Regions from separate parts of the Neisseria brasiliensis genome, predicted to be linked through region 3. Evidence: predicted binding sites of a transcription regulator. Region 3 holds the regulator's gene; each other region holds the start of a gene.
What was found. The regulator sigma-54, encoded in region 3, starts transcription at its own class of promoters, with help from an activator protein. The targets are predictions, from matches to a motif close to CTGGCACGCTTCATGCTT.
Positions count from the first base shown of each region.

Region 1: a site for sigma-54 is predicted at 6,408-6,425, ahead of GJV52_RS07695 (pilin). Genes of this name have one in related genera too.
Region 2: a site for sigma-54 is predicted at 3,979-3,996, ahead of GJV52_RS03190 (GntP family permease). Genes of this name have one in related genera too.

Region 1 covers NZ_CP046027.1:1,503,827-1,513,996, reverse strand. Annotated here, with positions in the region: gene queF (preQ(1) synthase) at 1-254, shown strand, start outside; gene GJV52_RS07735 (7-cyano-7-deazaguanine/7-aminomethyl-7-deazaguanine transporter) at 339-1,022, shown strand; tRNA gene GJV52_RS07730 (tRNA-Arg) at 1,111-1,185, opposite strand; gene GJV52_RS07725 (DUF441 domain-containing protein) at 1,190-1,636, opposite strand; gene ispB (octaprenyl diphosphate synthase) at 1,649-2,623, opposite strand; gene rplU (50S ribosomal protein L21) at 2,841-3,149, shown strand; gene rpmA (50S ribosomal protein L27) at 3,177-3,449, shown strand; gene ubiM (5-demethoxyubiquinol-8 5-hydroxylase UbiM) at 3,911-5,095, shown strand; partial or broken gene GJV52_RS13260 (pilin) at 5,242-5,690, opposite strand; gene GJV52_RS07695 (pilin) at 5,789-6,232, opposite strand; gene tnpA (IS200/IS605 family transposase) at 6,563-6,979, opposite strand; gene GJV52_RS07685 (RNA-guided endonuclease InsQ/TnpB family protein) at 7,024-8,166, shown strand; gene GJV52_RS07680 (fimb protein) at 8,724-9,515, opposite strand; tRNA gene GJV52_RS07675 (tRNA-Asn) at 9,697-9,772, opposite strand; partial or broken gene GJV52_RS13570 (roadblock/LC7 domain-containing protein) at 9,852-9,971, opposite strand; gene GJV52_RS07670 (RNA-guided endonuclease InsQ/TnpB family protein) at 10,128-10,170, opposite strand, start outside.
Region 2 covers NZ_CP046027.1:626,067-636,236, reverse strand. Annotated here, with positions in the region: gene GJV52_RS03220 (hypothetical protein) at 108-281, shown strand; gene tnpA (IS200/IS605 family transposase) at 371-787, opposite strand; gene GJV52_RS03210 (RNA-guided endonuclease InsQ/TnpB family protein) at 832-1,974, shown strand; gene GJV52_RS03205 (hypothetical protein) at 2,070-2,420, shown strand; gene GJV52_RS03200 (RDD family protein) at 2,587-3,042, shown strand; gene GJV52_RS03195 (C39 family peptidase) at 3,188-3,826, shown strand; gene GJV52_RS03190 (GntP family permease) at 4,064-5,449, shown strand; gene GJV52_RS03185 (gluconokinase, GntK/IdnK-type) at 5,460-5,987, shown strand; gene dtd (D-aminoacyl-tRNA deacylase) at 6,080-6,541, opposite strand; gene GJV52_RS03175 (peptidyl-prolyl cis-trans isomerase) at 6,702-7,463, opposite strand; gene GJV52_RS03170 (peptidylprolyl isomerase) at 7,483-8,355, opposite strand; gene GJV52_RS03165 (BolA family protein) at 8,379-8,648, opposite strand; gene GJV52_RS03160 (YciI family protein) at 8,651-8,944, opposite strand; gene GJV52_RS03155 (FimV/HubP family polar landmark protein) at 9,449-10,170, shown strand, end outside.
Region 3 covers NZ_CP046027.1:815,236-825,405, reverse strand. Annotated here, with positions in the region: tRNA gene GJV52_RS04150 (tRNA-Lys) at 1-31, shown strand, start outside; gene apbC (iron-sulfur cluster carrier protein ApbC) at 296-1,375, opposite strand; gene GJV52_RS04140 (DUF1328 domain-containing protein) at 1,774-1,932, shown strand; gene hpf (ribosome hibernation-promoting factor, HPF/YfiA family) at 2,057-2,386, opposite strand; gene rpoN (RNA polymerase factor sigma-54) at 2,444-3,805, opposite strand; gene lptB (LPS export ABC transporter ATP-binding protein) at 3,980-4,714, opposite strand; gene lptA (lipopolysaccharide transport periplasmic protein LptA) at 4,797-5,321, opposite strand; gene lptC (LPS export ABC transporter periplasmic protein LptC) at 5,302-5,883, opposite strand; gene GJV52_RS04110 (KdsC family phosphatase) at 5,880-6,416, opposite strand; gene GJV52_RS04105 (KpsF/GutQ family sugar-phosphate isomerase) at 6,507-7,481, opposite strand; gene tal (transaldolase) at 7,592-8,647, shown strand; gene GJV52_RS04095 (GntR family transcriptional regulator) at 8,705-9,418, opposite strand; gene GJV52_RS04090 (alpha/beta fold hydrolase) at 9,433-10,143, opposite strand.

The DNA of each region.
Region 1 (10,170 bases), 690 kb from region 3:
TCAAAATGGTGGAAAGCAAATCACTGAAACTCTATTTATTCAGCTTCCGCAACCACGGCGATTTTCATGAAGACTGTGTCAACACCATCATGAAAGACCTGATTGCACTAATGGATCCGAAATACATCGAAGTTTATGGCGATTTCACCCCACGCGGCGGCATTGCCATTCATCCTTTTGCCAACTACGGCAAAGCCGACACCGAGTTTGAAAACTTGGCGCGCAAACGCCTGTTTGAACACGACGCACACTAAACCCATTTTAAAAGATCCCATATCCTTTTCAGACGGCCTCATCATGCAAACAGGCCGTCTGAAAGCCGTTTCCGAAAGAAGCTCATGTATCAATTTACCCAAGCACAACAGAAAAAAGCCCTGTTTTGGCTCGTTTTATTCCATATTCTCATCATCGCTTCCAGCAATTATCTGGTGCAGTTCCCTTTTGAAATTTTTGGCGTGCATTCCACTTGGGGTGCGCTTAGCTTTCCGTTTATCTTCTTAGCCACCGACCTGACCGTACGCATTTTCGGCTCACACCTAGCCCGCCGGATTATTTTCCGCGTGATGTTCCCTGCCTTATTGCTCTCTTATGTATTTTCCGTTTTATTCAGCCAAGGCAGTTGGACAGGCTGGGCATCGTTGGCCACATTCGACACCTTCGTCGGCCGAATCGCCCTTGCCAGCTTTGCCGCCTATGCGCTCGGTCAAATGATGGATATTTTTGTATTCAACCGCTTACGCCGTCTGAAATCATGGTGGGCTGCACCAACTGCATCAACCTTAATCGGCAATGCCTTAGATACATTGGTTTTCTTCGGCGTCGCCTTTTATGCCAGCAGCGATGCCTTTATGGCACAGCATTGGCCGGGCATCGCCTTTATTGATTACTTATTCAAACTCGCCATCTGCACCCTGTTTTTCCTGCCTGCTTATGGCGTAATTCTGAACTTCCTCACCAAGAAACTCACCACCTTGCAAGCAAACCATGCCGATAGCTCCGCTACACTGGTGGCACAAGAATAAAGTTAGGCCGTCTGAAAATTTCAGACGGCCTCTTTTATTTTTAAAACAACAATGCCGTCTGAAACTTTTCAGACGGCATTGATATAATTGGCCTCGCCAACAGGAATCGAACCTGTATTTTACGCTTAGGAGGCATACGTTCTATCCGTTGAACTATGGCGAGCGCACTAAACTTTTCCGGCAATAAATGACAATATCCCTGCTGCAATCAGCGGCCCAACAGGGATACCACCGAAAAAAGCCACGCCGGCGATGGTGCCGATTAACAAACCGGTTACTAAAATTGGTTGGCTGCTCATCAAAGGCACGCCATGTCCGGCAATCCACGCCACAAAAATACCGACAGCAACTGCAGCCAACATTTTAAAATTTAGAAAGGCCGCAAGGTTAGGCAGCTGCACTTTGCCCGAAACCAAAGGGCTTAATACGCCGATGGTCAGAAAAATAATGCCGACGCTCAAGCCGTATTTCTCCGCTAAAGGAATGTATTTTGCCAAGGCGGTTTGTTGCATCAACAATAAGACAATCGCAGAAATCGTAATCGAATTATTGTTGCTCAACACGCCCAGCAAAATCAGCGCCACCAAAAAAAGCGGAATAAAACTGAAATTCATGTCACGCTCTTTTTAAGACACACGTGCCAATGACTCTTCAGCAAGCTGACGCATGGCTTCGGTAATTTCGCTTTGCGGCAAAATATCCAAACACGCAATCGCTTTTTCAACTGCCTTACGTGCCTCGCTTACTGAATACGGCAACGCATCTGAATTAACCACATGATGATGGATTTTCTCAAAATAGCTGCGGTCGGCATTTTCCAAAGCATGGCGCACATCGTTCGCCGCTTGCTCCGAACCATTACGCATCAGATAAATCAGCGGTAAAGTCGGTTTACCTTCAGCCAAATCATCGCCAACGTTTTTGCCGATTTCTTCGGTTTCACCCGAATAATCCAACACATCATCAATAATCTGGAACGCCGTGCCGACATACATACCGTAATCTTTCAACGCCTGCTCTTGCTCCGGCGTGGCTTGACCCAAAATCGCACCAACTTGCGCCGCTGCCTCAAACAGCTTGGCCGTTTTGTATTGAATCACCTGCACATATTCGGCTTCCGTAATATCAGTGTTGCCGATATTCATTAGCTGCATCACTTCGCCTTCAGCAATAATGTTGGTTGCGTCTGCCATCACTTCCAAAATCTTCATGCTGCCCGAGCCGACCATTAATTGAAATGCGCGGGTATATAAGAAGTCACCCACCAACACTGCCGCCGCATTGCCAAACAAATTATTAGCGGTTTTACGGCCACGGCGCAAATCACTCTCGTCCACCACATCGTCATGCAGCAGCGTTGAGGTATGGATAAATTCCACCATCGCTGCCAGCGAATACAGTCTCTCATCATCATAGCCCACGGCCTTACCCGCCAAGATGGTGATAATCGGGCGCAGTCGCTTGCCGCCGGCGCTGATGATGTAGGTACCGATTTGGGAAATCAGCGCCACATCCGACTGAACGGCTTGATTAATCACAACATTGACTTTGGCTAAATCGTCAGGCAGATGACGTTGGAAATAAGGCAGATTTTCGAGCATGACCGGAATTTCTAGAAAATTATTAAAAGAGAGTGTTGCATAAAAATATCATAATCCAGCGCGCGATTATAGCAGCAAAGACCGTTTTACACACCTTTCAGACGGCATTTTCATCACAACAGAAATAAACTTTGACAAAACAGCAAAATACACATAAAATTCAATGTTTCGCACATGGGGTGCGAATGATTTAACCATAATTCTCATGGAGTTGAGTATGTACGCGGTCGTAAAAACCGGCGGTAAACAATACAAAGTTACCGTTGGCGAAAAATTGAAAGTAGAACAGATACCAGCCGAACTCGACAGCCAAATCGAACTGAACGAAGTTTTGATGATTGCTGACGGCGAGTCTGTAAAAGTAGGCGCACCTTTTATCGAAGGCGCAAAAGTAACAGCTAAAGTAGTGGCTCACGGTCGTGGCGAAAAAGTCCGCATTTTCAAAATGCGTCGTCGCAAACACTACCAAAAACGCCAAGGCCATCGCCAAAATTTCACCCAAATTGAAATCGTGGCAATCGCCTAATTTAACACAAGCTAAGGAGTATTCAACATGGCAAGTAAAAAAGCAGGCGGTAGCACCCGCAACGGTCGCGACTCAGAAGCCAAACGCTTGGGCGTAAAAGCCTTCGGCAGCGAACTGATTCCGGCAGGCTCTATCATCGTTCGTCAACGCGGCACTAAATTCCACGCCGGCGACAACGTAGGCATGGGCAAAGACCACACTTTGTTCGCTAAAGTTGACGGTTACGTAGAATTCAAAACCAAAGGCGCGTTAAACCGCAAAACTGTAAGCGTTCGCCCTTACACCGGTTCTGAAGAGTAATCCACTCAAATAAAACCGCTTCTTACTCAGAAGCGGTTTTTTCTTATCTTTAATTTCCTACTTCCGCCGCGTTAATTTATATTAACCCTCTGAGACCTTTGAAAAACCCTAGATTTGAGTACAGTTCAAAGTTGTAGCAGCGAAGAAAGCGAAGACATATCACAAAGATAGGCAAGCTTTCGAGCAGCGCACAACGAAGAAATGTGCCAAAGATAGGGATTTTGCAAAGGTCTCCAGCTTTCTTACTCAGCAAGTATTCCTGCCCCTACCTTGATAATCCACACTTGATATACATTAAAGCCCACGTAAAAACTTGCATACCGAATGAATCTTTGCTTTATTCTATAAGCAATTTTGCTATAATTTATCAATTATTCTGGATTACCCCTCAACTGCCAAAACACAGTACACTTAAGGCCGTCTGAAAATAATCCACAGCCATTACAATAAAGGATACCTCCATGAGCTTACACAGCGATATTCTTGTCGTCGGCGCAGGCCCGGCCGGCCTCAGCTTTGCCGCAGAACTGGCAGGCAGCGGTTTAAAAGTAACCCTTATCGAACGCAGCCCACTGGCCGTGTTGCAAAATCCGCCATACGACGGCCGAGAAATCGCGCTCACCCACCTTTCCCGTGAAATCATGCAACGCTTAGGCATGTGGGAGCGTATTCCGGCAGACGAAATCTACCCATTACGCGATGCTAAAGTATTAAACGGCCAATCCGATTACCAACTGCACTTCCCACAGCCCACCCAAGCACGCGGCGAACCGGCAGACTGCTTAGGCTACTTGGTTTCCAACCACAACATCCGCAAAGCCGCGTATGAAGTGGTCGCCACACTCGACAACGTCACTATTCTGACCGAAACCAACGTCAAAGACGTCAAAGTATCCGATCAAGAAGCGCAGGTCATCCTTGAAAACGGCGACACCCTGACCGCACGCCTGCTTTTGGCCGCCGACAGCCGCTTCTCACAAACCCGCCGCCAATTGGGCATTTCATCTGATATGCACGATTACAGCCGCACCATGTTTGTCGGCCGTATGAAACATACCCTTTCCAACGACCACACCGCCTATGAATGCTTCCACTACGGCCGTACCATTGCCCTGCTACCGCTGGAAGAACACATCACCAACACCGTTATCACCGTTGATGCCGACAAAACCGACTCCATCAAAGCCTTAAGCAATGAAGAATTGGCCGCGATGGTCAAAGCCCAATTAAAAGGCCGCTTGGGCGATATGGAAGTAGTCAGCACATTCCACAACTATCCGCTGGTCGGCATGATTGCCCAACGTTTCTACGGCAAACGCAGCGCCCTCATCGGCGATGCTGCCGTTGGCATGCACCCCGTCACCGCGCACGGTTTTAACTTAGGCTTATCCAGCGCCGATATTTTGGCCAAACTCATTTTAGAAGCCGAACAACGCGGCCAAGACATCGGTTCAAGCACCCTGCTGGAAAAATACAACAGCAAGCACATGCTGCACGCCCACCCGATTTACCACGGCACCAATATGCTGTTGAAACTCTTCACCAACGAAACCGCCCCAGCCAAAATACTACGCGGCTTGGTGTTGCGCGCCAGCAATAATTTTCCACCGATTAAGAAACTGATTACCAAGCAGTTGACTGGTTAGGAAATTAAATAATAGTAAAAGGCCGTCTAAAAATTCAGACGGCCTTTTACTAAAGCAAAAATATTTTCTCTAAAAAATAAAACGGGATAAAAATAAAGAGCCATTAAACAAAAAAAATCTTTTAGGTTTAACCAAACTAAATCTGGTTACTCTTTACAAGATACTGGCAAGAAATAAGGATCCATAGTACCACTACATCCCCAAATAGTATTGCCTTTTTCATTTTTTCCTGTATTTTTTGCAAAACTCGGGATTAAATAAACCTCTGTATTTTGAATAGGTGTAGCAGCAGCTGTACCAATCTTTGCAACAATCGTCCCATTTTCTTCAACTCGCACTACCTTAACATAATGCCCGGCATCTGCTTTTTCTGAAACAGTAACAGAAATGGGTAAACTCCCCTTATCTGCAAAAGCTTCTTCAATCTCAGATTTCATACTTGCTGCCAACATAATCCCTTCAGCCACTTGCGCACGAGCGACATAATTTTGATAAGCAGGTAAAGCAATCACAGCTAAATACCGATAATAGCAATCACAATCATCAGCTCAAGCAGAGTAAAGCCTTTTTGCTGCAACGCCCTAATTAACCCCATTTTCATTAAATTCAATCCTAAGAATATTTATTTTTCTTATTTATCATATCAAATTATTAAAAAAGCGGAGAAAAATCCCCGCTTTTTTAGCATCATAATTAACGACAAGATGATGGCAAGAATTTAGCTGGTAAACCATCTTTAGCACCTGATTTACAAGTCCAAGAAAATGAACCAGCTTCTTGCTTAGGCACTAAGATAACTGTCTTCCCTTTAACATCTTTATTTACACCAGCAGATTTCATAGTTGCAGTAATAACACCATCTTTGCCTTCTACTGTTACTTTTGCAGTATATTTACCAGTAATAGCAGTAGCATCTGCAATACCAGCATCTTCATTTTTAGTAGGCCATTTACCTTTATCAGCATAATATTCTACTACTGCAGATTTTTGACCTTCCATCAAGCCAATAGCTTCAGAAACTTGGGCACGACCAGTATAGTCTTGGTATGCTGGCAGAGCGATTACGGCCAAAATACCGATAATTGCGATTACGATCATCAACTCGATCAGGGTGAAACCTTTTTGGATTGCTTTCATTTCATTAACTCCAGTTAAAAATTTGTGAATAATAGGTTGTGTATTATATTTTAAAAATCCGTAATGCGCTTGGCACTTTCGTTTACTGCGTATGAGTAAAACCATAAAGAAGAAGGAATATACAGCTTCCGACTCAGTATCCGTTGCGCTTCAACTTTGCCGGACATTTTATATCAAGCAACAGACGTGCCAATTTTTAAGAAATCTTAAAAATTTCTCACATTTTATTAAAAGTTATTGTTTTATCAGGCTGCGCCGTAAAACTTCGCCGTTCACGGCGGAGATATAAGGCGCGGACTGCGTAGCAGTCCTAAAACCGTTGATATTCAGTTAATCAGGCGTTTTCTGCTGTTCAATATACTGCCGAATAATCGTAATCGGCGCACCACCACAGCTACCTGCAAAATAAGACGGCGACCACAACGCACCGCCCCATAATTTTTGTTTGATGCTTGGATAATTTTTCTGTCTAATCATGCGGCTAGATACACCTTTCAAGCTGTTCACCAGTTTTGAAATAGACACTTTGGGCGGATAGTTCACAAGTAAATGAACATGGTCATCTTCGCCGTCAAATTCCACCAGTTGCGCTTCAAAATCGGTGCAGACGCTCTCAAAAATACCGCGCATATCGTCCAAAATTTCTTTTGTGAACACTTTTCGGCGATATTTTGCGACAAATACCAAATGTACATGAAGATTAAAAACAACGTGCCGACCACGTCTTAAATCAGTTTCTTTTTCCATAGACCAAGTGTAAAATTGCTAAAAATTCCATTATCCATGAAATCATGTTAATACTCAAAACATTCAAATTTGAACTGATGCCAAACGGCGAGCAAATCCGCAAAATGAAACAATTTTGCGGTTGTTCGCGTTTCGTATTCAATCGTGCTTTGGCGTATCAAAACGAACAATATCAACAAGATAATTCGTTCAAATTTAGCTACACCAAAATCGCAAATTTGCTGCCTGAATGGAAACGAGAATTAGACTGGCTAAAAGACTGCCACAGCCAAGTTTTGCAGCAAAGTTTGAAAGACTTGGAAAGCGCATTCAAAAACTTCTTTGCCAAACGCGCAGATTTCCCCAAATTCAAACGCAAAGGCGAAAAAGACAGTTTCCGCTTTCCGCAAGGCTGTAAATTGGAGCAGCAAAATAATCGTATCTATTTGCCCAAAATCGGTTGGGTGCGCTATCGCAACAGCCGACACGTTTCAGGCAGCCTGAAAAACGTAACCGTATCGCAAAAATGCGGTAAATGGTTTGTATCTATGCAAACCGAAACCGAGCAGGAAATCGCGCAGCCAAACGGTGGCGAAACTGGGATTGATATGGGTGTTGCCAAATTTGCAACATTGTCCAATGGTCAGTTTTTTGAGCCAATCAACGCATTCAAAACGTTGAAAGGCAAACTAGCAAAACTGCAAAAACAGTTCAAACACAAAACCAAATTCAGCAAAAACTGGCAGAAACTGAAAGCAAAAATCAGCCGTTTGCACCACAAAATCAGCAATATCCGTAAAAACTACCTGCACCAAATCAGCAGCGCAATCAGCCAAAACCACGCGATTGTGTATGTGGAAGATTTGCAGGTGGCGAATATGTCCAAATCCGCTAAAGGCAACGCCGTGCAGCATGGAAAAAACGTTGCTGCCAAATCAAGCTTAAACCGTGCGATTTTAGACCAGTCTTGGTTTGAGTTTCGCCGTCAGTTGGACTATAAGCTGTTGTGGCGCGGTGGGCATTTGGTGGCTGTTCCGCCACAAAATACCAGTCGTTGTTGCCCAGCTTGCGGACATACTGCCAAAGATAACCGTCAAACACAGGCAAACTTTGAATGTGTGCAATGTGGCTATCAAAACAATGCGGATATTGTGGGTGCAATCAATGTGTTAAAGCGCGGTCAAGAGATTTTGGCAGCGCAAAAGTAAAATGAAGTTTCAGGGCAGGACGTGCCCGTAGCGTCTGTGAAGTGAACCGTGCAGTAAGGCGGTCAGCAGCAGAAACCCACCGAAGCGATTTGTGAATGGCTCAATGCCGTTCACAAATCGCCGTAGGAATTCCCTCCCTTCAGGGAGGGAAGGACGTCAAATAATAATTATACATTTTTAAATTTCAGACGGCCTAAAATATCCGTGCTTAAAGCTGAGTTGAAAAATTTCAATATGACATTTTTTGTCAGTTTTCATGGATATTCGTCATATTTATCTTTGCCAATTTGTGCATGTGCCGTTTTTTGTCACTTTCCAACCAACATTAATAATATATTAAATATTAAGATGGACGGTTATAATCATAATCCGAGATAAACGCGATATGACAATAAATATTGAATTTTATACCACTGTTTTTAATATGTTTATTTATAGGCAAAAAACAATTAAGCCAAAATTAGGCGTTTACGCTAACTTTGGCTTAGTAAAGAATTTATTTAGTTAAATATTGAATAAATATTTAATATGACTATAGAATAATATATTTGCATAAATTAATGGCTAACGATAAAGCCGTCTATAGGTGCATAGGCCACAAAATCTGCATGTTGGTCAAGCAAAACAATCCAATCTTTATTAAAACTACTGGTAAAAGGTAAGTAATAAAGCTGCTCATTAGATTTTACTGAAGCAGTCGAAAGAATTTCTGCTTCACTTAAGCCTCGCGCTTGCGCCAATACCGATAAAGGTTTCATTTTGGCGCGAATTTTGGCACGCTCTTGCTCATTATCCTCAAGCCACCAATTCGGTCTCATGCTTGGCTCAATCCCTTGCAAAGACATGGATAAACTTTGATTGGCCTCTTCCAAATTCACAGGTTCACGCAAACCCACGCGCTTTACGCCAAACCATGATAATTGCTGCAAACCTTCCGGCGCATTGGATAGTTGCTCATAATCAATTTCAGCAGCGGTAACCACCATGATTCTGTCTTGCTCAAATGCAGCGATTACCGGACGCGCTTGAGACACGCTGTAAAGCCCATACAATAATGCTGCCAATTGGATCGCACCAATTAAACTAAAATCTATTATGCGTTCTTTCGTGGATTTCTTGGGACTGGCCAATACCAAGGTTAATAATGGACCGCATATCACATCAACCATCACAACTAATTTATATAACGCCAAACCTCCGGTTAACTCCGCATAGGGGTGCGGATACCAGATTTTAAAAACCAATAGCGCTGCAGCACCTGCGACAAAAAGGCTGATTAATAAGTGCCAAGCTGCACTTTTAAGCGCAAATTTAAATCGGGATGTCGGGGGAGTTGTGTCGGTTATCATTGAATATAATGTGTTTTAAGTGAGTGTTGTTTTATCAAAATTGGAAAATTATTTTCAGACGGCATATTATCTATTTCGTTGCTTATTTTCAACTGATGCATGAATACCTGATATCCTACTGCACCAATACACAAAATTTATTCATAAAAAAAGACCACCTATACGGTGGTCTTTTTAAATTTGGCTCCCCGACCTGGGCTCGAACCAGGGACCTGCGGATTAACAGTCCGTCGCTCTACCGACTGAGCTATCAGGGAATAAGAAATAGATTATATTTAATCATATAAAATCTGTCAACAGTTTATTTTAATCTTTTAGATAACCCAATGTTTTAAATTATAAAATTTCAGAAATGTGCTTAGCTGCACGTTTAGCGTCCAGCAGAATCAAACCTAATTTGCCGCTTTCTTTGGCCATTAAAGCCAATACAGCATTATCACCGGCTTGGCTCATTGACGTCCTTCCCTCCCTGAAGGGAGGGAATTCCTACGGCGATTTGTGAACGGCATTGAGCCATTCACAAATCGCTTCGGTGGGTTTCTGCTGCTGACCGCCTTACTGCACGGTTCACTTCACAGACGCTACGGGCACGTCCTGCCCTGAAACTTCATTTTACTTTTGCGCTGCCAAAATCTCTTGACCGCGCTTTAACACA
Region 2 (10,170 bases), 190 kb from region 3:
CATTAATTGGGGGTAATATTAGTGCATGGGGCAATCACGGCGTAAGCTACTATCGTACTGGACAACCTGCTTCTACCCGTAGTACACTAGCAGCTGTATGAGGAGGTATGGTGGGTGGTGGATATACTAATGCTATGCTGCGCGGTGCAGGTATTTCAACCAAAACTTTTGCTAAGGAAGCATGGAGGAATGGAAATGCAGTGCCTAATACTGTCATTCGTGCCAATGCGTTTGGATTAAATCAATCTTCCAGTGCGGCATTGGGCAAGCATAAAAGATAATTTATCAGGCTGCGCCGTAAAACTTCGCCGTTCACGGCGGAGATATAAGGCGCGGACTGCGTAGCAGTCCTAAAACCGTTGATATTCAGTTAATCAGGCGTTTTCTGCTGTTCAATATACTGCCGAATAATCGTAATCGGCGCACCACCACAGCTACCTGCAAAATAAGACGGCGACCACAACGCACCGCCCCATAATTTTTGTTTGATGCTTGGATAATTTTTCTGTCTAATCATGCGGCTAGATACACCTTTCAAGCTGTTCACCAGTTTTGAAATAGACACTTTGGGCGGATAGTTCACAAGTAAATGAACATGGTCATCTTCGCCGTCAAATTCCACCAGTTGCGCTTCAAAATCGGTGCAGACGCTCTCAAAAATACCGCGCATATCGTCCAAAATTTCTTTTGTGAACACTTTTCGGCGATATTTTGCGACAAATACCAAATGTACATGAAGATTAAAAACAACGTGCCGACCACGTCTTAAATCAGTTTCTTTTTCCATAGACCAAGTGTAAAATTGCTAAAAATTCCATTATCCATGAAATCATGTTAATACTCAAAACATTCAAATTTGAACTGATGCCAAACGGCGAGCAAATCCGCAAAATGAAACAATTTTGCGGTTGTTCGCGTTTCGTATTCAATCGTGCTTTGGCGTATCAAAACGAACAATATCAACAAGATAATTCGTTCAAATTTAGCTACACCAAAATCGCAAATTTGCTGCCTGAATGGAAACGAGAATTAGACTGGCTAAAAGACTGCCACAGCCAAGTTTTGCAGCAAAGTTTGAAAGACTTGGAAAGCGCATTCAAAAACTTCTTTGCCAAACGCGCAGATTTCCCCAAATTCAAACGCAAAGGCGAAAAAGACAGTTTCCGCTTTCCGCAAGGCTGTAAATTGGAGCAGCAAAATAATCGTATCTATTTGCCCAAAATCGGTTGGGTGCGCTATCGCAACAGCCGACACGTTTCAGGCAGCCTGAAAAACGTAACCGTATCGCAAAAATGCGGTAAATGGTTTGTATCTATGCAAACCGAAACCGAGCAGGAAATCGCGCAGCCAAACGGTGGCGAAACTGGGATTGATATGGGTGTTGCCAAATTTGCAACATTGTCCAATGGTCAGTTTTTTGAGCCAATCAACGCATTCAAAACGTTGAAAGGCAAACTAGCAAAACTGCAAAAACAGTTCAAACACAAAACCAAATTCAGCAAAAACTGGCAGAAACTGAAAGCAAAAATCAGCCGTTTGCACCACAAAATCAGCAATATCCGTAAAAACTACCTGCACCAAATCAGCAGCGCAATCAGCCAAAACCACGCGATTGTGTATGTGGAAGATTTGCAGGTGGCGAATATGTCCAAATCCGCTAAAGGCAACGCCGTGCAGCATGGAAAAAACGTTGCTGCCAAATCAAGCTTAAACCGTGCGATTTTAGACCAGTCTTGGTTTGAGTTTCGCCGTCAGTTGGACTATAAGCTGTTGTGGCGCGGTGGGCATTTGGTGGCTGTTCCGCCACAAAATACCAGTCGTTGTTGCCCAGCTTGCGGACATACTGCCAAAGATAACCGTCAAACACAGGCAAACTTTGAATGTGTGCAATGTGGCTATCAAAACAATGCGGATATTGTGGGTGCAATCAATGTGTTAAAGCGCGGTCAAGAGATTTTGGCAGCGCAAAAGTAAAATGAAGTTTCAGGGCAGGACGTGCCCGTAGCGTCTGTGAAGTGAACCGTGCAGTAAGGCGGTCAGCAGCAGAAACCCACCGAAGCGATTTGTGAATGGCTCAATGCCGTTCACAAATCGCCGTAGGAATTCCCTCCCTTCAGGGAGGGAAGGACGTCAAGGAAGATAACCTTCTTATTTATTTATTATCAGGGATATTTGGTAGTGAGTTAGCCAAATATATTACTGAAAATAACCGAACGATAAAAGTTCCACCTATCTTGCTGTATGCCGTATGTTTTTCATTGGTCTACAGTATAGCTGTTGGTTTTTCGGCTATCGTATACTTATTAAAAGGATATGAGATTGCATGGAAAGGTATCGGTATTTTTAGTATGTCGGTCAGTTTTGTTATCAGTATTTGTATCTATTTTCTAGATAAGATTAGGGGTAGTAAAAGAGAATAATCTAAGGTTGTCATGTTAACTATAGCAAGCGTAGCAACTGTATTTTTGCCTGACGGGGTTAAAAATACAGTTGCTACGTCCGCTTAATGACAATATCCCTACCGCCCCGCCCGATTTTCAGATTCGGGGTTACGCTGTTTGAAGAATTATTAAGGAAAGGAAAGTGATGAACTATGCCGGTTTTTGGCTGCGCTGTGCGGCCAATTTGATTGATTGGCTTATTCTTATGCCCGTCATTCTGTTTGCGCTGTATCTGATTTACGGGGCGGAGTATTTTACCTATGTTCCCCAAGACGGCAGCCTGTTTTATTCACACGGTTTTGCCGATGTGTTTTTCAATTATGTTTTCCCCTTTTTATGTACGCTGTTTTTTTGGCTGAAATTCTCCGCCACGCCGGGTAAGATGTTGTTGGGCTTGAAAGTGGTGGGTGCGCAGACAGGGAAAAACATCGATTTTCGACAGTCGCTTATCCGCTATATCGGTTATATTGTGGCTATGATTCCGCTATTCTTGGGCTATTTTTGGGTTGCTTTCGACAAGCGCAAGCAGGGCTGGCACGACAAGATGGCGGGGACGGTAGTGGTGCGCGTAGGTAAGGTTGGCCGCCAAAAGGCGGAGTAACCGTACCTGCGTGTTCTAATCATTTGCGGTTTTTGTTGGGTTTGCACCCTGACTTACCTGCTGCCCTGCAATAGCTTGTATTCGGAAAAGGCCGTCTGAAAACATTGTTTGATTTTTCAGACGGCCTTTGTCAAAGGAAAATATTATGAAGCACTGTCTTTTAATCTGTTTATGCCTGCTGCCGTCCATTACCCATGCCGCGCTGCCGCACGATAATCCTTTGGCCTACGGCAAAATCAAGGTGCAGAGTTGGAAGACAAAACGTGATTTCAATATTGTGAAGCAGGATTTGGATTATTCTTGCGGCGCGGCTTCGGTGGCGACGCTGCTGAATAATTTCTACGGGCAGAAGCTGACGGAAGAAGAAGTGCTCGACAAAATGGACAAAACGCGCGAACGGGCTTCGTTTGAAGATATGCAGCGGATTCTGCCGGATTTCGGTTTTGAGGCGAAGGGTTATGCGCTGTCGTTCGAGCAGTTGGCGGCTTTGAAAATTCCGGTGATTGTGTATTTGAAATACCGTAAAGACGACCATTTTTCGGTGTTGCGCGGTATATCTAAGGATACGGTTTTGCTGGCCGACCCGTCGTTGGGGCATATTTCGATGGGTAAAGCGCAGTTTCTTGATGCATGGCAGACGCGGGAGGGAGATTTGTCGGGGAAGATTTTGGCTGTGTTGCCTAAGGGCATGGACATTCAAAGTAATGCTGCGTTTTTTACGCGGCAGCCGAAGCGGCAGACTGAGTTTGCGGTAACGCAAGTGAAAAGCCGCAGGGCAGATTAAATCAGGCCATATCAGGAAAAGGCCGTCTGAAAATGTAGTTTTTCAGACGGCCTTTTTCTTTTTGATTTACGTCATGAAATCAGTATTCAGTTGAAAAATTTCATTTTAATAAATATAACCTTATTGAAACAGAATATTTTGATCTCGGCATGGTTGCATGATTTGTGCTAAATTTATGGTGAAATTTTGCTGAAAATTTTCTTATCTGTTTACATTTTATCAATTGAAAGGTGACAAATGGACGGTTGGACTCAAACCCTCAGCGCGGGGACGCTGTTGGGGATTGCGGCAGCGGCGATTGCGCTGATTTTGGTCATGATTGTGAAATTCCGCATTCATGCTTTGGTAACGCTGGTGTTGGTCAGCTTGCTGACGGCAATTGCCACCGGCTTGCCAATGGGCAATATCGTCAATGACGTGTTGGTGAAAAACTTCGGCGGCACGCTCGGCGGCGTGGCCTTGTTGGTCGGCTTGGGCGCGATGCTCGGCCGTTTGGTGGAAACATCGGGCGGCGCGCAATCATTGGCCGATGCCCTGATCCGTATGTTCGGCGAGAAACGCGCCCCATTTGCCTTGGGCGTGGCTTCGCTGATTTTCGGTTTCCCGATTTTCTTTGATGCCGGCTTGATGGTGATGCTGCCGATTGTATTTGCCACCGCACGCCGTATGAAAGCGACTGTGTTGCCGTATGCGATGGCGTCGATTGGTGCATTTTCGGTGATGCACGTTTTTCTGCCGCCGCATCCGGGGCCGATTGCCGCTTCTGAATTTTATGGCGCCAACATCGGTCATGTGCTGCTGATTGGTTTGCCGATTGCGGTGATTACTTGGTATTTCAGTGGTTATTTGTGGGGTCAGATTTTAGGCCGTAAATTTAATGTGCCGGTGCCGGATTTCCTGAGTGGCGGTGCACAAGACAACGATACGCCGAAAGAGCCTGCTAAAGCGTCAACCATTATCGGCATTATGCTGATTCCGATGCTGCTGATTTTCTTGAATACCGGTTTGGCTACTTTAATCAGTGAAAAAGTGGTCAGCGTCGATGAAACTTGGGTACAAGCATTGCGCATGATTGGTTCGACACCAATTGCCCTTTTGATTTCCGTATTAGTAGCTTTGTATGTGTTGGGTCGCAAACGCGGTGAGAAAGCCACGGCTTTGGAAAAAACCATCGACGGCGCGTTGGGTCCGGTGTGTTCGGTGATTCTGATTACTGGCGCGGGCGGTATGTTTGGCGGCGTATTGCGTGCCTCCGGCATCGGTAAAGCGCTGGCCGACAGTATGGCCGATTTGGGTATTCCGGTGTTGCTCGGTTGCTTCTTGGTGGCTTTGGCATTGCGTATCGCGCAAGGTTCTGCTACGGTGGCCTTAACCACTGCCGCAGCCTTGATGGCGCCTGCGGTGATGGCGGCCGGTTTCAGCGATTGGCAATTGGCTTGCGTGGTATTGGCCACGGCAGCCGGTTCGGTGGGGTGCAGCCACTTTAACGATTCTGGTTTCTGGCTGGTTGGTCGCTTGTTGAATATGGACGTACCGACTACCCTGAAAACATGGACAGTCAACCAAACCCTGATTGCCCTGATTGGTTTTGCCTTGTCGGCATTGGCCTTTGCCATTGTTTAAGGAGAACAACATGACTGTACATTTTGTAATGATGGGCGTATGCGGCTGCGGTAAAACCACAGCAGCCTTGTCGCTGCAGAAAACCTTGGGCGAATGCGCCTATGCCGAAGGCGACGAATTTCACACCCAAGCCAACCGCGACAAAATGGGCGCTGGCATTCCGTTAACCGATGAAGACCGCTATCCGTGGCTGGGCAACCTGCGTGATTGGATGACAGAGCAGGCGCAAGCCGATGCGGTGTATTCGATTGTGACCTGTTCTGCGTTGAAAAAACAATACCGCGATATTTTGCGCGGTGCAGAAGGCAAAGTGGCCTTTATCCACCTAACCCCACCGCAAGCAGTGAACCTCGAGCGTATGATGTCGCGTAAAGGGCACTACATGAAGGCTGATATGCTGGATTCGCAATTGGAAATTCTGGAAGAGCTTGAAGCCGACGAATACGGCGTGAAAATCGATAATCCGGGTTCGCCGGATGCGGTAGAAGCCGATATCATCGCTTGGGTGAAAGCAGAAGGCTTGTTGCCGAACGTGTAATTCATCAATGCAAAGTCTCAGGCCGTCTGAAACATCGTGTTTCAGACGGCCTTTTTTATCGATTCATTTTATAGATTCATTAGAGCAACAGATTAAAACAGCTTTTGCGAATCCAACAGCAGCGTCACCGGCCCGTCATTGCACAGCGTCACCTGCATGTGTGTTTGAAAGCGGCCGGTTTCTACGGTCAAACCGTGTTCACGCAGATATTTTGCAGTAAGTTGATACAAAGCATCGGCTTGGGCAGCAGGGGCAGCATGCGAGAAAGAAGGGTGGCGGCCGCTGCGGGCATCGGCATATAAAGTAAATTGCGACACCAATAAAACCGAGCCGCCGACATCTTTAAGCGACAAATTCAGCTTGCCATTTTCGTCTTCAAAAATACGCAGATTGGCGGCTTTATCGGCAATGTAGCGGGCATCGGCTTCGGTGTCGTCGTGGGTCACGCCCAGTAAAATCATGAAGCCGTTGTCGATTTTGCCGCTGGTGTCGCGGCGGTTGTTTTCAACAATATCGACTTGGACACGGGTTACTTTTTGAATCACTGCGCGCATGATGTTCCTTTGTAAAGTTTTAGGGCCGTCTGAAAGCCAGTATGGGATAATCTTTTAATAAGTGCGAAAAACGCATCATAAAAGATAAAAAGAGTGTTGAATAGAAAAAGGCCGTCTGAAAAACTGAATTTCAGACGGCCTTTTTCAATGCCTTAATGCATCATTGTTGGTTGATGCCGTTGGCTTTCAGCAAGTCGTCAATCTGACGGCGTACTTTTTGCTGCTTAGCCTGTTGCGCCAATTGGTTGCGCACCAATTCAAACGGTTGCGCCTCAGGATTGCGCTCGACTGCGCTGAGTTTAAACAGATAAAACTGATCTTGTAGTTTCACCGGCTGATGCGTCACATCACCACGGCTCATCGGCTCAACAATTTCAGCCATGTACGGCGGCAATTGTTGCGGCATGATGAATTCGTTGAACGCTTGTTCCGGATTCGGATAACGCTTCATCAAATCATCAAACGACAAGCCTTTACGCAGCAATTCCAGTGCAGCGTGGGCTTCTTGCTCGCTCTTGAAGCTCACTTGCTGCAATTTAATCATGCGCGTTTGCTGATCGTAGATTTTATACAAATCGTTGTCGTCAACAGTGGTGTTGCGTTCCAAATATTGCGCGTATTGCGTGGCGTAAAACTGGGCTTCCATGGTTTGGAATTGGTTTTGCACTTCGGGGTCTTTATCCAATCCGACCTTGATAGCCTCGTTTTTCAACACTTCAAACGTTTGCAACTGACGCACCACATCCTTGCGGATGGCCGCGCCATCCGGCTTGGATGTTTGGTTGGGATGTTGGTCGGCCTGACGCAACACTTCTTTCACCATGCTGTCGATGCGTGCGGCAGGGATTTCCGGTGCTTTGGCAATTGCCAATCCGGCCACCGCTGCGGCCACAATGCCGGCAACCGCCGTTTGATACTTCATCGTTTACTCCGTTGCTGAATTATTTGGCCGGTTTGATGTCGGCTTTTTGCAGCAGCGATTGCACTGAAGCATCAATGCGGGCAGCTTGCAAATCGCGGCCGATGTCGTTTTTAGCCTGATCGTAAGTTGGCAGGGTGATGTTGCGGCGGTCGTTTACATAGAATACGCCGTAAAGATTGCCGTTTTGCAATGGCTTGGCAGTCACACCGCCTTTTTTCAGGTCTTTTACTGCGTCATACAAAGGTGGCGCAGATTGTTGCAAGTCTTTCAGCGGTACATACGCATTCGGAATGCTACCGCTTTGTTTGGCTTGCGGATCAATCGAGTATTGTTTCACTACGCTGCTGAAGCTTTTCTTAGCTTTCAAATCGGCGATGGCTTTTTCGGCATCGGCGCTGTTGTTGGTCACGATTTCGCCCAATTGCACTTCTTGCGTGCCTTTGTAGAATTTGCTGAAGTCGTCGTAAGCGGCTTTAACGTCTTTTTCCTGCACCGGATTTTGTTTGGCCACATGGGCGGCATAGGCTTGGCCTAACAATTCGCCTTCAAATACGGCCCATTCAGTTTTGAAGTTGGCTTTTTTGGCTGCGCCGCTTTTATTGGCCGCATCACGCGCTTGTTGCAAGGCTTGTTTGTATTCCGCGCTTTGGTCTAATTTCAAGCGTTTCGCTTCTTGGCCGACCACGGTGGAAATCACTTGGCGTTCGGTCAGGTTGCGGCGCAGAGCAGGGGTATCTTGCACTTGTTTGTTTTCAGCGCGAATCGCTTTCACTTGCGCATCAATCACGCTGCTGTCGATGGCTTGGCCGTTTACGGTCACTAAGGTTTGCGCCAACAGGTTGCCTGAGGCAAGGGCGAACAATACGGCCGAAGCAAAATAGGTTTTTTTCATAAGTTTCTCAATTTGTTGTTAAATCAGTTGAAATATTCATCAGGGGTAGCCGCTTTGATGCTCAAGGCATGAATCAGGCCGTCTGAAAATAAATCGTTTAATAAGGTTTTAACCATGCGCTGGCGGTTGAGACGACTGACATCGTGAAAGGCTTCGCTCACAATTAATATTGCATAATGCCCACCGCCTTTGTTGCCCGCGTGGCCGATGTGGAGATGGCTTTCGTCTTCAAACTCAAAAAGCTGGTAATCCAAGCTTTTCAGACGGCCTTCAATTTCTGTCTGCATATCCATGATTACAGGCCGAACACCGGTTTAAACGGTTTGATTAAAATTTCTTCATACACGCCGGCATCGACATAAGGATCTTTTTCTGCCCATTCCTGCGCCGCATCCAGCGATTCGAATTGCGCAATAATCAGGCTGCCGGAAACGCGTTCCGGATTATCCGGCAAAGGATTTGGGCCGGCGGTCAGCAAGCGGCCTTCGGATTTTAAGGCTTCCAAACGTTGCAAATGGTCAGGGCGCGCCGCCATGCGGGCTTCGTGTACGTCGTCGCCATCAGTGGCCAATAACATGAAATATTGCATAAATGTATCCTTTTGATGAATCGGTGTCGGCAAAACCCGATACCGCAGATTAGGCTTCAGACGGCATAAGAGAAAAGGCCGTCTGAAAGTATTTATCTTATCACAGCTCAAGCGCTTGTATGAAGATTCTCATTTTATTATTCTTAAGTAAGATAGCAATCAATTTTAATGAATAGCTATCGTTCATCATACAAACCTGCTTAGGCTTTTGCATCTTTTTCGTTATTGCTCGCATGCGGCTTTGCATTCGGATGCACGGTATTTGCACATTTTAAAGATTCAAGCATTTCAGACGGCCTGTTAGCTAATTAAGCAGGTGATTATTCCAATGTATTTGCAAAAAGGAAACGATAGTCGCTATAAAGTTGCAATTTTCCTGTCAATTTTTAACTTAATTTATCAGATGACTTGGCAGACAGGTACTTTAGAATATATCATCACGAGATACACAGTTTAAGCACGGATTATGCAGACGCGCTGCCATTTCAAACAGGGGATTAAGTTTTGAAAAACCACCATAAAATTAAATTAATCGTCGCTTCCGTGGCATTGATGACGTCATTTAGTGCCATGGCCGGATTGGGCGGGTTAAATGTTCATTCACATCTGGGCGAACCTTTCTCAGGCACCATCACCGTCACCGGAGATGAGGCTAAAGCCTTGCTCAACGGTGGTAAAGCTTCGATTTCCAACGGTAATCTGCGCGCCAGCATCCGCAAAAGCGGCGGCGACAAAGCCGTGGTTAATATCCGCTCGTCTAAGCCGATTCAAGATCCCGTATTGATTTTTCAGGTCAGCGTCGGCTCACAATCGCGCGAATACACCGCCATCATCGATCCGACAGGCTACAATTCTAAAACCGACAGCGCTGCCACCCGTGTACACAAAAACAATCAAGTTAACCGAGTAGAAGCTGCCCCGGCCGCTACGTCGGTTGACCGCCAAGCTGCCCGCGAACGCATTAATCGGGCCATTGGCAGCAATAATACACCGGCCGCCCGCAACGACAAGCCGGTACGCCGTGCTGCCAATGACACCAAAGCTGCCAAACCAAAACCACAACAACAATACAGCGGTATCGTTTACGGCAAACGCCACTTGGTACGTCAAGGCGAAACCTTAACCGGTATTGCCAGTCGTGTTCGTCCGCAAGGTATGACCTTGGCGCAAACAGTTCAAGCTTTGGTAAACGCCAACCCGGATGTATTCATTAATAATGATGCCGA
Region 3 (10,170 bases):
GTCGAAGGTTCGAATCCTTCACGACCCACCAGATAAATCAAAAAAGCCATCGTTTTCGATGGCTTTTTTGATTTATGTGCAAGTTAAAAGCGTGGGCTGGGACTGTTGCTAAACGCCTTTAAAAGCCAGTGCACATAAAAACTGCCGTCATTTCCACCTGTGTGGGAATGACGGCAGTTTTGGTTGTTATTAATGGTTCATCAGGTTTTGTAAAGGTCTCTGCTTTTTAAAATCTAATCCATCAAAAAAGCCGTCTGAAAACTGTTCAGACGGCTTTTGTTTAATTTGACTGGCTTTATTCCACCACAATTTTCGGGAAGCGGCTGCTGAAGTCTTTGCCTTTATCGGCAATAGACAAAGCCAGTTGGAACGCTGCGTCGGTGTAGATTTTTTCCACTTCGCCGTGGTTTTCCAATAATGCGGCGGCTTGGCCGTTATCCATTGCTTCGCGCACCGGCAGGCTGAGCGGCAGTTGGCCGAGCAATGGCACATTCAGACGGCCTGCCAAATCTTTGCCACCTTCAGTGCCGAAAATGGCTTCGCTGTGGCCGCAGTTGGAGCAGATGTGTACCGACATGTTTTCCAATACGCCAAAGATAGGGATGTTTACTTTCTTGAACATATCCACTGCTTTGCGCGCGTCAATCAGGGCGATATCTTGCGGCGTGGTCACAACCACAGCGCCGGTTACCGGAATTTTTTGCGACAGGGTTAATTGAATGTCGCCGGTGCCCGGTGGCAAGTCGATAAACAGGTAATCCACATCGTCCCATTTGCTTTGGAACAATAATTGCTGCAAGGCTTGGCTTAACAATGGGCCGCGCCAAATCACGGCTTGGTCGGTGTCCATCAGAAAACCGATCGACATCACTTGAATGCCGCTTTCGGTGGTAATCGGCACCAGTTTTTCGTTTTTGGTATCTGGTTTGCCGGCCGATACGCCCAGCATGGTTGGTTGGCTCGGGCCGTATAAATCGGCATCTAACACACCAACACGCGCGCCCATACGTGCCATGGCGGTGGCCAAGTTGGCGGTGGTGGTGGATTTGCCCACGCCGCCTTTGCCGGAGCCGACAGCGATGATGTTTTTTACGCCCTTGATGGTGGCCACACCCGGTTGCACTTTGTGTGTGCCGACCAGGGTGTCGATGCTCAAATGAATGCCGGTATCGCCGGTGAAGCCGATGATGGCTTCCTGAATGCGGTTGGCCAATTCATTGCCGATGTGCAAAACGGGATAGCCGAATTGCAAGGTAATGTGCAGGCCGTCTGAATCATGGTTGACGCTTTTGATGGCATTTTCACTGCCAAGCGTGCGTTGTGTGTGTGGAATGGCAACTGCTTGCAGGGCAGTCTGAATCTCTTGGATATTCATAAATCTCTCGGTATGAATGGAATGTGGTGGGGGTTACAATTGGGCTGATTACGCTAAATTCAAGCGCTTCATCGGCCTGTAATGGCTATCGCGTATTTTAACAGAGCAGATTTATTTGTGCTGGGCATCGAGATTCTTTCAGACGGCTTTTAACCTATATTTATGCGGCAAGAAGTCGGATGGTAAGAAAAGTTAAGATGACATTTGGGCTTATTTTCTCAATATTACATTAATGAATTGAAATGTAGTCTTGTGTAATATGCTTTGTAAAGCTATGAAATATAGGCTTTGGTGGTTGGATTATCGAAAACGATTGTGCTATTGTAGAGCCATGCATTCAGTTGACCCGAATCGGAATGCGACACTAATTCAATATAAACAAAGCAGAGGAGACTCCTATGTTACATTATGCAATCGTATTTTTCGTGATTTCGATTATTGCTGCGGTATTGGGCTTCGGTGGTATTGCTGGTAGTGCCGCGGGCATTGCAAAAATCTTATTTGTCGGTTTCTTGATTTTGGCGGTATTGTCGCTGATTTTCGGCCGCAAACGCTAAGATAAAATGATAAAAAAACCATTCTGTTGAATGGTTTTTTTATTTGCATTGGGGGAATGAAAGAATGTATCCAATCATCAAAAATGCCGTCTGAACAGTTTCAGACGGCATTTTTTATCAGGGTTTATTCTTGTTCGTCGCCAACCACATCGGCAGGGCGTGGGGCGCGGGCATCGTTGCTTTTCTCTTTATGCTTCAATACTGCGCGATCCAATTTATCCATCAGCACATCAATCGCGGCATACATGTCTTGTTCTACCGCTTCAACGTGCAAATCTTTGCCGGCCAAGTGCAAATCGGCTTCGGCTTTTTGATTCACTTTTTCAACCGAGAGGGTAATGGCCACAGAAATCACATTGGCGGCATGGCGGTTGATGCGTTCCAATTTTTCAGACACATAGTTTTTAATCGCTTCGGTAACATCAAAATTCAGACCGGTAATTTTCAGGTTCATAATACAACTCCTTCGGTGAGTAAATCCGCCAACGTGACGGACATGAAAATCTTGTGTTCAGCCGATAAGCTTGCGCTTGTGCGCAGGTGGAATATCGAGCGACTCCCTGTATTTGGCGACGGTGCGGCGGGCGAGTTCAACGCCTTGTTGTTTTAAGAGCTGCACCAAGGCTTCATCGGAATGCGGCTTGTGCGCGTTTTCGCTGTCGATCAATTGTTTGAGCATGGCTTTTACCGCGCCTTGGCTCACGCCTTCATTGTTGCTGTCGGTGCTGACTGCCTGTGTGAAGAAATAGCGTAACGCAAATAAACCGCGTGGGCAAGCTAAATATTTTTGGTTGGCGGCTCTTGAAATGGTGGATTCGGCCAGCTCCAATTCGGTGGCGGCATCTTTGAGCAGCATGGGCACGAGGCCGATTTCGCCGAAGATGAAAAAATCTTCTTGTCGCTCAACGATGTATTCTGCCAAGCGGATAACCGTGCTTTTGCGCAATTCCAAGCTGTCGATTTTTTGGCGTGCTTCGTTCAGCTTTTCTTTCCATTCAGGTGAGGCACTTTCGATTTCTTGTAGTAGCTCAGTATATTCGCGGTTGATTTGAATTTTTGGCCAAGCGGCTTCGTTGAGGCTGATTTTCCAGCCGTCTGCCGTTTCTTTAACCCACACATCGGGCTGGATGTAGGCAGTCGGTTCGGCAGAGGCAAAACCGTAAGCCGGATAAGGGTTGAGTGAAGCAATCAAATCCAAGGCCGTCTGAATGGTTCGCGGCGTGGATTCGGGATACATTTTTTGGAAACGCTGGATATTTTGCTGACGGTTTTTGCCCAGTTCGTCAAATGAGCTTTGTATCAGGTGGCCGGCTAGTTGGCGCTCGGGCGAGGCAGGCAGGCGCATGAGTTGCAACAGCAGGGATTCGGTAATGTCGGTGGCGGCCACGCCGGGTGGATCGAAAGTTTGCAGGATGTCGAGCGCGTTTTGCAAATCGTCTTCATCCAGCATCCATTCCAGCGGGGTGTGGTCGATCACTTCCGACAGGCTGTCGGTGAAGTAGCCTTGTTCGTCGAGAAAATCAATCAGAATGTGGACATGCGCGGCTTCGGTTTTGGAAAGTGGGTGTTCGCATACTTGCGCGTGCAGATAAGCGTTGAAATCTTCTTCTTCGGCAACATTGAGCCAAGCATCTTCGGCATCGTCGCCGCCGATTTGGTTGCTGCGCGGTAGGGCTGCGGAAAGGCTGTTGTTGAACTCGGCTTCGCTAAATTCATCGGATTCGGGGCGTTCGAGCAAGGGATTTTCCTGCAGCCAGTCTTCTATTTCGCGCTCAATGTCTTGATTCGACATCTGCAACACGCGCAAGGCTTGTTGCAGCCTTTGATTGAGCTGCTGGGTTTGCTTGAGTTTTAAGCCGAAATTGGGATTCATAGGATAAGTAAGTTACGTTTTGTTTTATTGTTTTGGCAGTCAGGCTTTATCCACCGTGTGTGCGCGGTGGAACAGAAAAGGCCGTCTGAAATAAGTTACCACAAAATGAGCGTGGTTACTATTTTTCAGACGGCCTCTTTTAATATTTATCAAACAAGGGGCGTTTTAAAGACATCAGTATTTGAAGTTTTCGCCCAAGTAAACCGCACGCACTTTTTCGTCGTTGACCAAGTCGTCCGGCTTGCCCGAGGCCAATACCGTGCCTTCGCTGATGATGTAGGCGCGGTCACAAATGCTCAAGGTTTCGCGCACGTTGTGGTCGGTAATCAACACACCGATGCCGCGTGATTTGAGAAAGGCGATGATTTTTTGAATATCGATAACGGCCAAGGGATCCACACCGGCGAAAGGTTCGTCCAGCAGAATAAAACGCGGTTTCATTGCCAAAACACGGGCGATTTCCACGCGGCGGCGCTCACCGCCCGATAAAGACGGTGCAGGGTTGTGGCGCAGGCGCTCGATGTTCAAATCGGCCAATAATTTGTCGATTTCGCCATCGATGCCGCTTTTGTCTTTCATGCTGATTTCTAAGATGGCTCGGATGTTTTGCTCGACCGTCATTTTGCGGAAAATCGACGCTTCTTGCGGCAGATAGCCCACGCCCAAGCGTGCGCGTTCGTGAATCGGTAGGTGGCGCAATTCTTGGCCGTCGAGCGTGACGCTGCCGCCATCGGCGGCAATCAGGCCGACAATCATGTAGAAGCTGGTGGTTTTGCCCGCGCCGTTGGGGCCGAGCAGGCCGACCACTTCGCCGCTTTCGATTTCAAGCGAGAAATCTTTCACGACTTGGCGTTTTTTGAAACTTTTTTGCAGGCCCTGGGCGACAAGGCGGCTGGCTTGTGCAGTCATAATCTGTTCTTTAAACGGAATCAAGGTAGGATAAGCCGTCTGAAAGCTTGGTTCAACCAATCATTCAGACGGCCTCAGCTTATTATTTGGTTGAAGTCGGTTGAATCACCACGCTCACGCGACCGGATTTGGCTGGTGATTTTACGCCGGCTTGTTTCGAGCCGCCGTGAATGGTATAGACTTCGGTGCGCATGTTGTAGGTAATCACCGCGCCTTGGGCGACATCGCCGCCGCGCTGCACTTTGGCATTGCCGGTGAGTTTCACTAAGCCGGTGGCCGAAGCGTATTCGACTTGGTTGCCTTGGCCGTTGACTGTACCTTTATTGCCGTCAAGCTGCTGGCTGAAGCGTACGGGCGAGCCGTTGGCTTTCATCAGCTGGTCGCCTTTGTCGTTGCGCGACACGGTCACGTTGGCGGCATTGATGTTCAGCGTGCCTTGTTTGATGATGACGTTGCCGCTGAAAGTGGTGGTTTGGTTGGCTTGGTCGAGCGAGCCTTGGTCGGCTTCGATTTGAATCGGTTGGCGGCTGTCGCTTTGCAACGCGAAAGCAGGCGCACTGATCATCAGAGCAGACAATGCGGCGGCTTTAAAGATTTTTGGCATCATAAATCGTGGCTTTCACTTTTGATGGGAAATTGAGTAAACCCTTGGTGTGGTCATAAGTCATGCCGACTGAGGAGCCGTGGGATTGACCGTAGGCAAATTCAACCGGATGCTCGGTTTGGGCAAACTGGGCTTGGGTGTCGACATGAATAAATTCGGTTTTGACCGTGCCGGCAGGGTGGGTGCCATCGGCCGGCTTGGTCAGCAATACTTCTTTTTGGAACACGGCGACGCGCGTATCGGTGTTATACAGGCCTTCTTTGCCTTCCACTTGATACGCTAGCTTGCCTTGCTGGTGTACATCTAATTTAGGTGATCGGAAGTGCACGTCTTTACTGTTGGGCAATTGGAACGCTTCAGTAGCGGTGAAATGTTCTTGCAAATTACCTTGCTCGTCAAAACGCTTGCCTTCCATGCCGCCCATCCAATATTGCGGCTCATCGGGATTGAGTTGCACTTCTTCCGTTTGAATCTCGCTGATGCGGCCGAGCCAAGCCGACAGGCCGCCGAGTGCGACGGCCAGAATCAAAGGAAAGGCCAAGCCGTATTGCCATCTTATTTTCATTTAATATACTCGTCCAAAGCAGGCTGCAAGGTGCCTTGTGCCTGCATAATCAAATCGCACACTTCGCGCACTGCGCCTTTACCGGCAGGGCGTTGGGTGATGTAGGCCGCGTGTTCGCGCGTGAACCAGTGCGCTTCAGGCACAGCCACCGGCAAACCACAGCGCACCATCACCGGCAAATCGACCACATCATCGCCGACAAACGCGCATTCGTGTTCCGCCATGCCCGCTTGCTCGCGCAATTGGGCATAGGCCGCACGCTTATCGTGGATGCCTTTGAAATAATAGGCAATGCCCAATTGCTGCACGCGAATGCCGACCGATGGCGCATCGCGGCCGGTAATAATGGCCGTCTGAACGCCGCTGGCTGCCAGCATTTTGATGCCGTGGCCGTCGAGCGTGTGGAAAGATTTGATTTCCTCGCCGGTGTCGCGGATGTAGATATGGCCGTCGGTTAATACGCCGTCCACGTCTAAAATCAACAATTTAATCGCGGCGGCGCGCTGTTGCAATTCGGGGGATAAGCTCTGCATGGCGGATTCCTTGTTCAGACGGCCTATTCTAGCATAAAGGCCGTCTGAAACGTTTTGGGTAGAATAAACGGTTGGTAAAGTTTTGCAGCCTTACACAATACGCGCCATCAGCAAATCGTGCATATTGAGCGCGCCGATTAACAGGCCGTCTGAATCGGTCACTAAAAGACCGTTCACATGATTGGCCTGCATATGTTTCAAGGCTTCGGTGGCGAGCTTGTCGGCGGCAATGGTTTTCGGTTTGGCGTGCATGATGTCGTTGACGGTTAATCCTTTGAAATCATCGCGCTGTTGGAACAGGCGGCGCAAATCGCCATCGGTGAACACGCCTTTCAGACGGCCTTCATCATCGGTCACGGCCAACATGCCCAAGCCTTTTTCGCTCATGCGCACAATCGCGTCTTTTAGCAAGGTGCCGCTCACCACCGCAGGCAGTTCGTCGCCGCCGTGCATGATGTCGGCCACGCGCAGCAGCAGACGTTTGCCCAAGCTGCCGGCAGGGTGGCTGAGCGCAAAATCATCAGGTGTGAACGCGCGCGCTTTCAGCAACACGATCGCCAAGGCATCGCCCAGTGCCATCACGGCGGTGGTGCTGGAAGTCGGTGCCAAACCGAGCGGGCAGGCTTCTTTGGAGACCGAAGCCATGATATGGATGTCGGCATGACGCGCCATGGTTGAAGTCGGGCGGGCGGTAATGCAGATTAAGGTCACGTTTTTACGTTTCAAGGCCGGAATAATTGCCGCAATTTCATCGCTTTCACCAGAATTTGACACCGCCATCACCACGTCGCCATCGACAATCATGCCCAAATCGCCGTGTGCTGCTTCGGCCGGATGCACGAAAAAAGCGGGGGTGCCGGTGGATGCCATGGTAGCGGCCATTTTGCGGGCGATGTGCCCCGATTTGCCCATGCCCATAATTACCACGCGGCCTTGGCAATGCAGCAAGGCTTCAGCAGCCTGAACAAAATGTTCGTCCAATTCATCGGCGATTTCGTGCAAGGCTTCCGCTTCGATATGCAACACATCGCGCGCCCAAGGTAAGTAAGATTCGGTCGTTGTCATCATTGTGTCCGTCAAAGGGTGATACTGTTCAAAGGCTGGAAATCAAGGTATAGTGAAAATCCATCGGTTTTGCTATAAATATAAACCCGCTCAACAAAAAGGATTCAGAGATGACTATTTTATCGGACGTTAAAGCATTAGGCCAACAAATCTGGTTGGACAACTTATCCCGCTCGCTGGTGCAAAGCGGCGAATTGGCCGAAATGGCCAAGCAAGGCGTGTGCGGCGTGACTTCCAATCCGGCGATTTTCCAAAAAGCCTTTGCCGGTGACGAATTGTATGCCGATGAAGTGGCCGCTTTGAAAGCGCAGGATTTGAGCCCGAAAGAGCGTTATGAAACCTTAGCGATTGCCGATGTGCAGGCGGCTTGTGATGTGTTGCTGGCCGAACACGAATCTACCGGCGGCAAAACCGGTTTCGTCAGCTTGGAAGTGGCGCCGGAATTGGCAAAAGACGCTGCCGGCACCGTGGCCGAAGCCAAACGCTTACACGATGCCATCGGCCGCAAAAACGTGATGATTAAAGTGCCGACCACCGATGCCGGTGTCGAAGCGTTGGAGCAATTGGTTTCAGACGGCCTGTCTATTAACCTGACCTTGCTGTTTTCGCGTGCGCAAACCCTGAAAGCTTACGCTGCTTACCAGCGCGGCATCGCCAAACGCGTGGCAGCCGGTTTGCCGGTTGACCACATTCAAGTGGTGGCCAGCTTCTTTATTTCGCGCGTGGATGCCGCTTTGGACGCAACCTTGCCGGAACATTTAAAAGGCAAGATCGCCATCGCCTTGGCCAAAGCCGCTTACCAAGATTGGGAACAATTCTTCAGCAGCGCCGAATTTACCGAATTGGCCGCCAAAGGTGCCAACCGCGTGCAATTATTGTGGGCATCAACCGGCGTGAAAAATCCAGACCATCCGGATACCTTATACGTTGACAGCCTGATTGGCGCGCACACAGTGAATACTGTGCCGGATGCCACGCTGAAAGCCTTTGTTGATCACGGCACGGCTAAAGCCACGCTGACCGACAACACCGACGAAGCCTTGGCACAACTGGCCGAAGCGGAAAAACTCGGCGTCGATTTGGAAGCCTTGGCTACCCGTTTGCAGGAAGACGGCTTGAAACAGTTTGAAGAAGCTTTTGAGAAACTGTTGGCACCGTTGGCTTAAAGTTTGATTGGAATACATAAGGCCGTCTGAAAGAATCATTTTCAGACGGCCTTATTGTTAATCGCTTTCCTGCACAATATGCAGCGATTCGGGGCGGTTTTCAAAACGGTTGAGCAAATCGGTAAACAACACCGGCGATTGCGCGTGTTCGCGCATCAAGGCTTCTGCCCGTGTGCTTTGGCGGCTGCAAAGTGCGCGCAAAATGGCATGGTGCTGCAAGTGGGCATAGAGCAGGCGTTTTTTCTCGCGTGGCATTTCGCGTCGGTCGATGACCAGCGATTGAATCGATGAAAACGGCAGGCTTTCGATTTTCGCCAAGGCCATGCGAATCACCGGATTTTGCGAAGCATCAATCACCGCATCGTGAAACAAGACATTGAATTTTTGATAAATTTCCACTTCTTCAATGCCGAATACGTCGCGCTCGAACACCATATCCAATTCGGCCAAACCTTGCTCGAGCAGGGCAATGCTTTCAGACGGCATACCCAATTCCGCCGCCTGACGCGCCGCCAAACCTTCCAATGCGCCACGCACTTCCAGCGCGTTGAGAAAATCCGCCGAAGTGATTTTGCGGGCGGTATAGCCGCGTTTGGGCAGGCGTTCGACCAAGCCTTCCTGCTCCAAAATCTGCAAAGCCATGCGCACCGGCAAGCGCGACACGCCAAGCTTTTCCGCGGTTGGAATCTCGGTGATGCGCTCGCCCGGTTTGAGTTCGCCATCGGCAATCATTTCACGCAAGCGCACCAAAACCTGATGGTTGTGTTCCATAGTATTTCCTTATTTCAGACGGCCTGACTATCCGGTAGCAGCCATTGCAGCAAACTTTCGCTGACGGTTTGCGGCGTTTCAAAAGGCGCCATATGACCGGCTTGTGGGAACACGACCAATTCGGCATGCGGTGCGATTTCCTGCATGGCGGTGTGTTGCGCGACCGGACTCCACGCATCCAATTCGCCAACGCCCAAGAGCAACGGGCAGCGAATCCCGCGCAACACCGCAGCCGCATCAGGGCGGTGAACCAGCGCGTGGATCTGCTTGGCAAGATCTTCAGGCGTAAAGCGCAACACCATCTCTGCCAGTGGCTGCACCATTTCCGGCTGCGTGCGGTGATGTTCGGCCAGCATCGGCAGCAGCCAATGCTCGATTAAGTGCAGCATACCGCTTTCTTCGGCAGCTCGAACCAAGGCAGCGCGCTTTTCAGTTTCGCCCGCTTTAAGCGGGTGAATACCGGTGTCGAGCAAAATCAGCTTCTCCACGCGCTGCGGTGCCAAGCGACAGATTTCCAAGGCCACGCGTGCACCCATGGAATGCCCGGCCAGAATAAAAGAATCCGAACCTTGCGCCAAAACGTGTTCTGCCATCGCCGTCAAACTGTCAAAACCCTGAAAGCTGAACGTTTCCACATCAAAATAGGGCGCAAGGGCGGCGGCTTGGTGTTGCCAAACCGTGGCATCACACAATAAACCGCACAATAAATAGATTTTTTTCTTCATGATGAGTATCCATTAAATAGGCCGTCT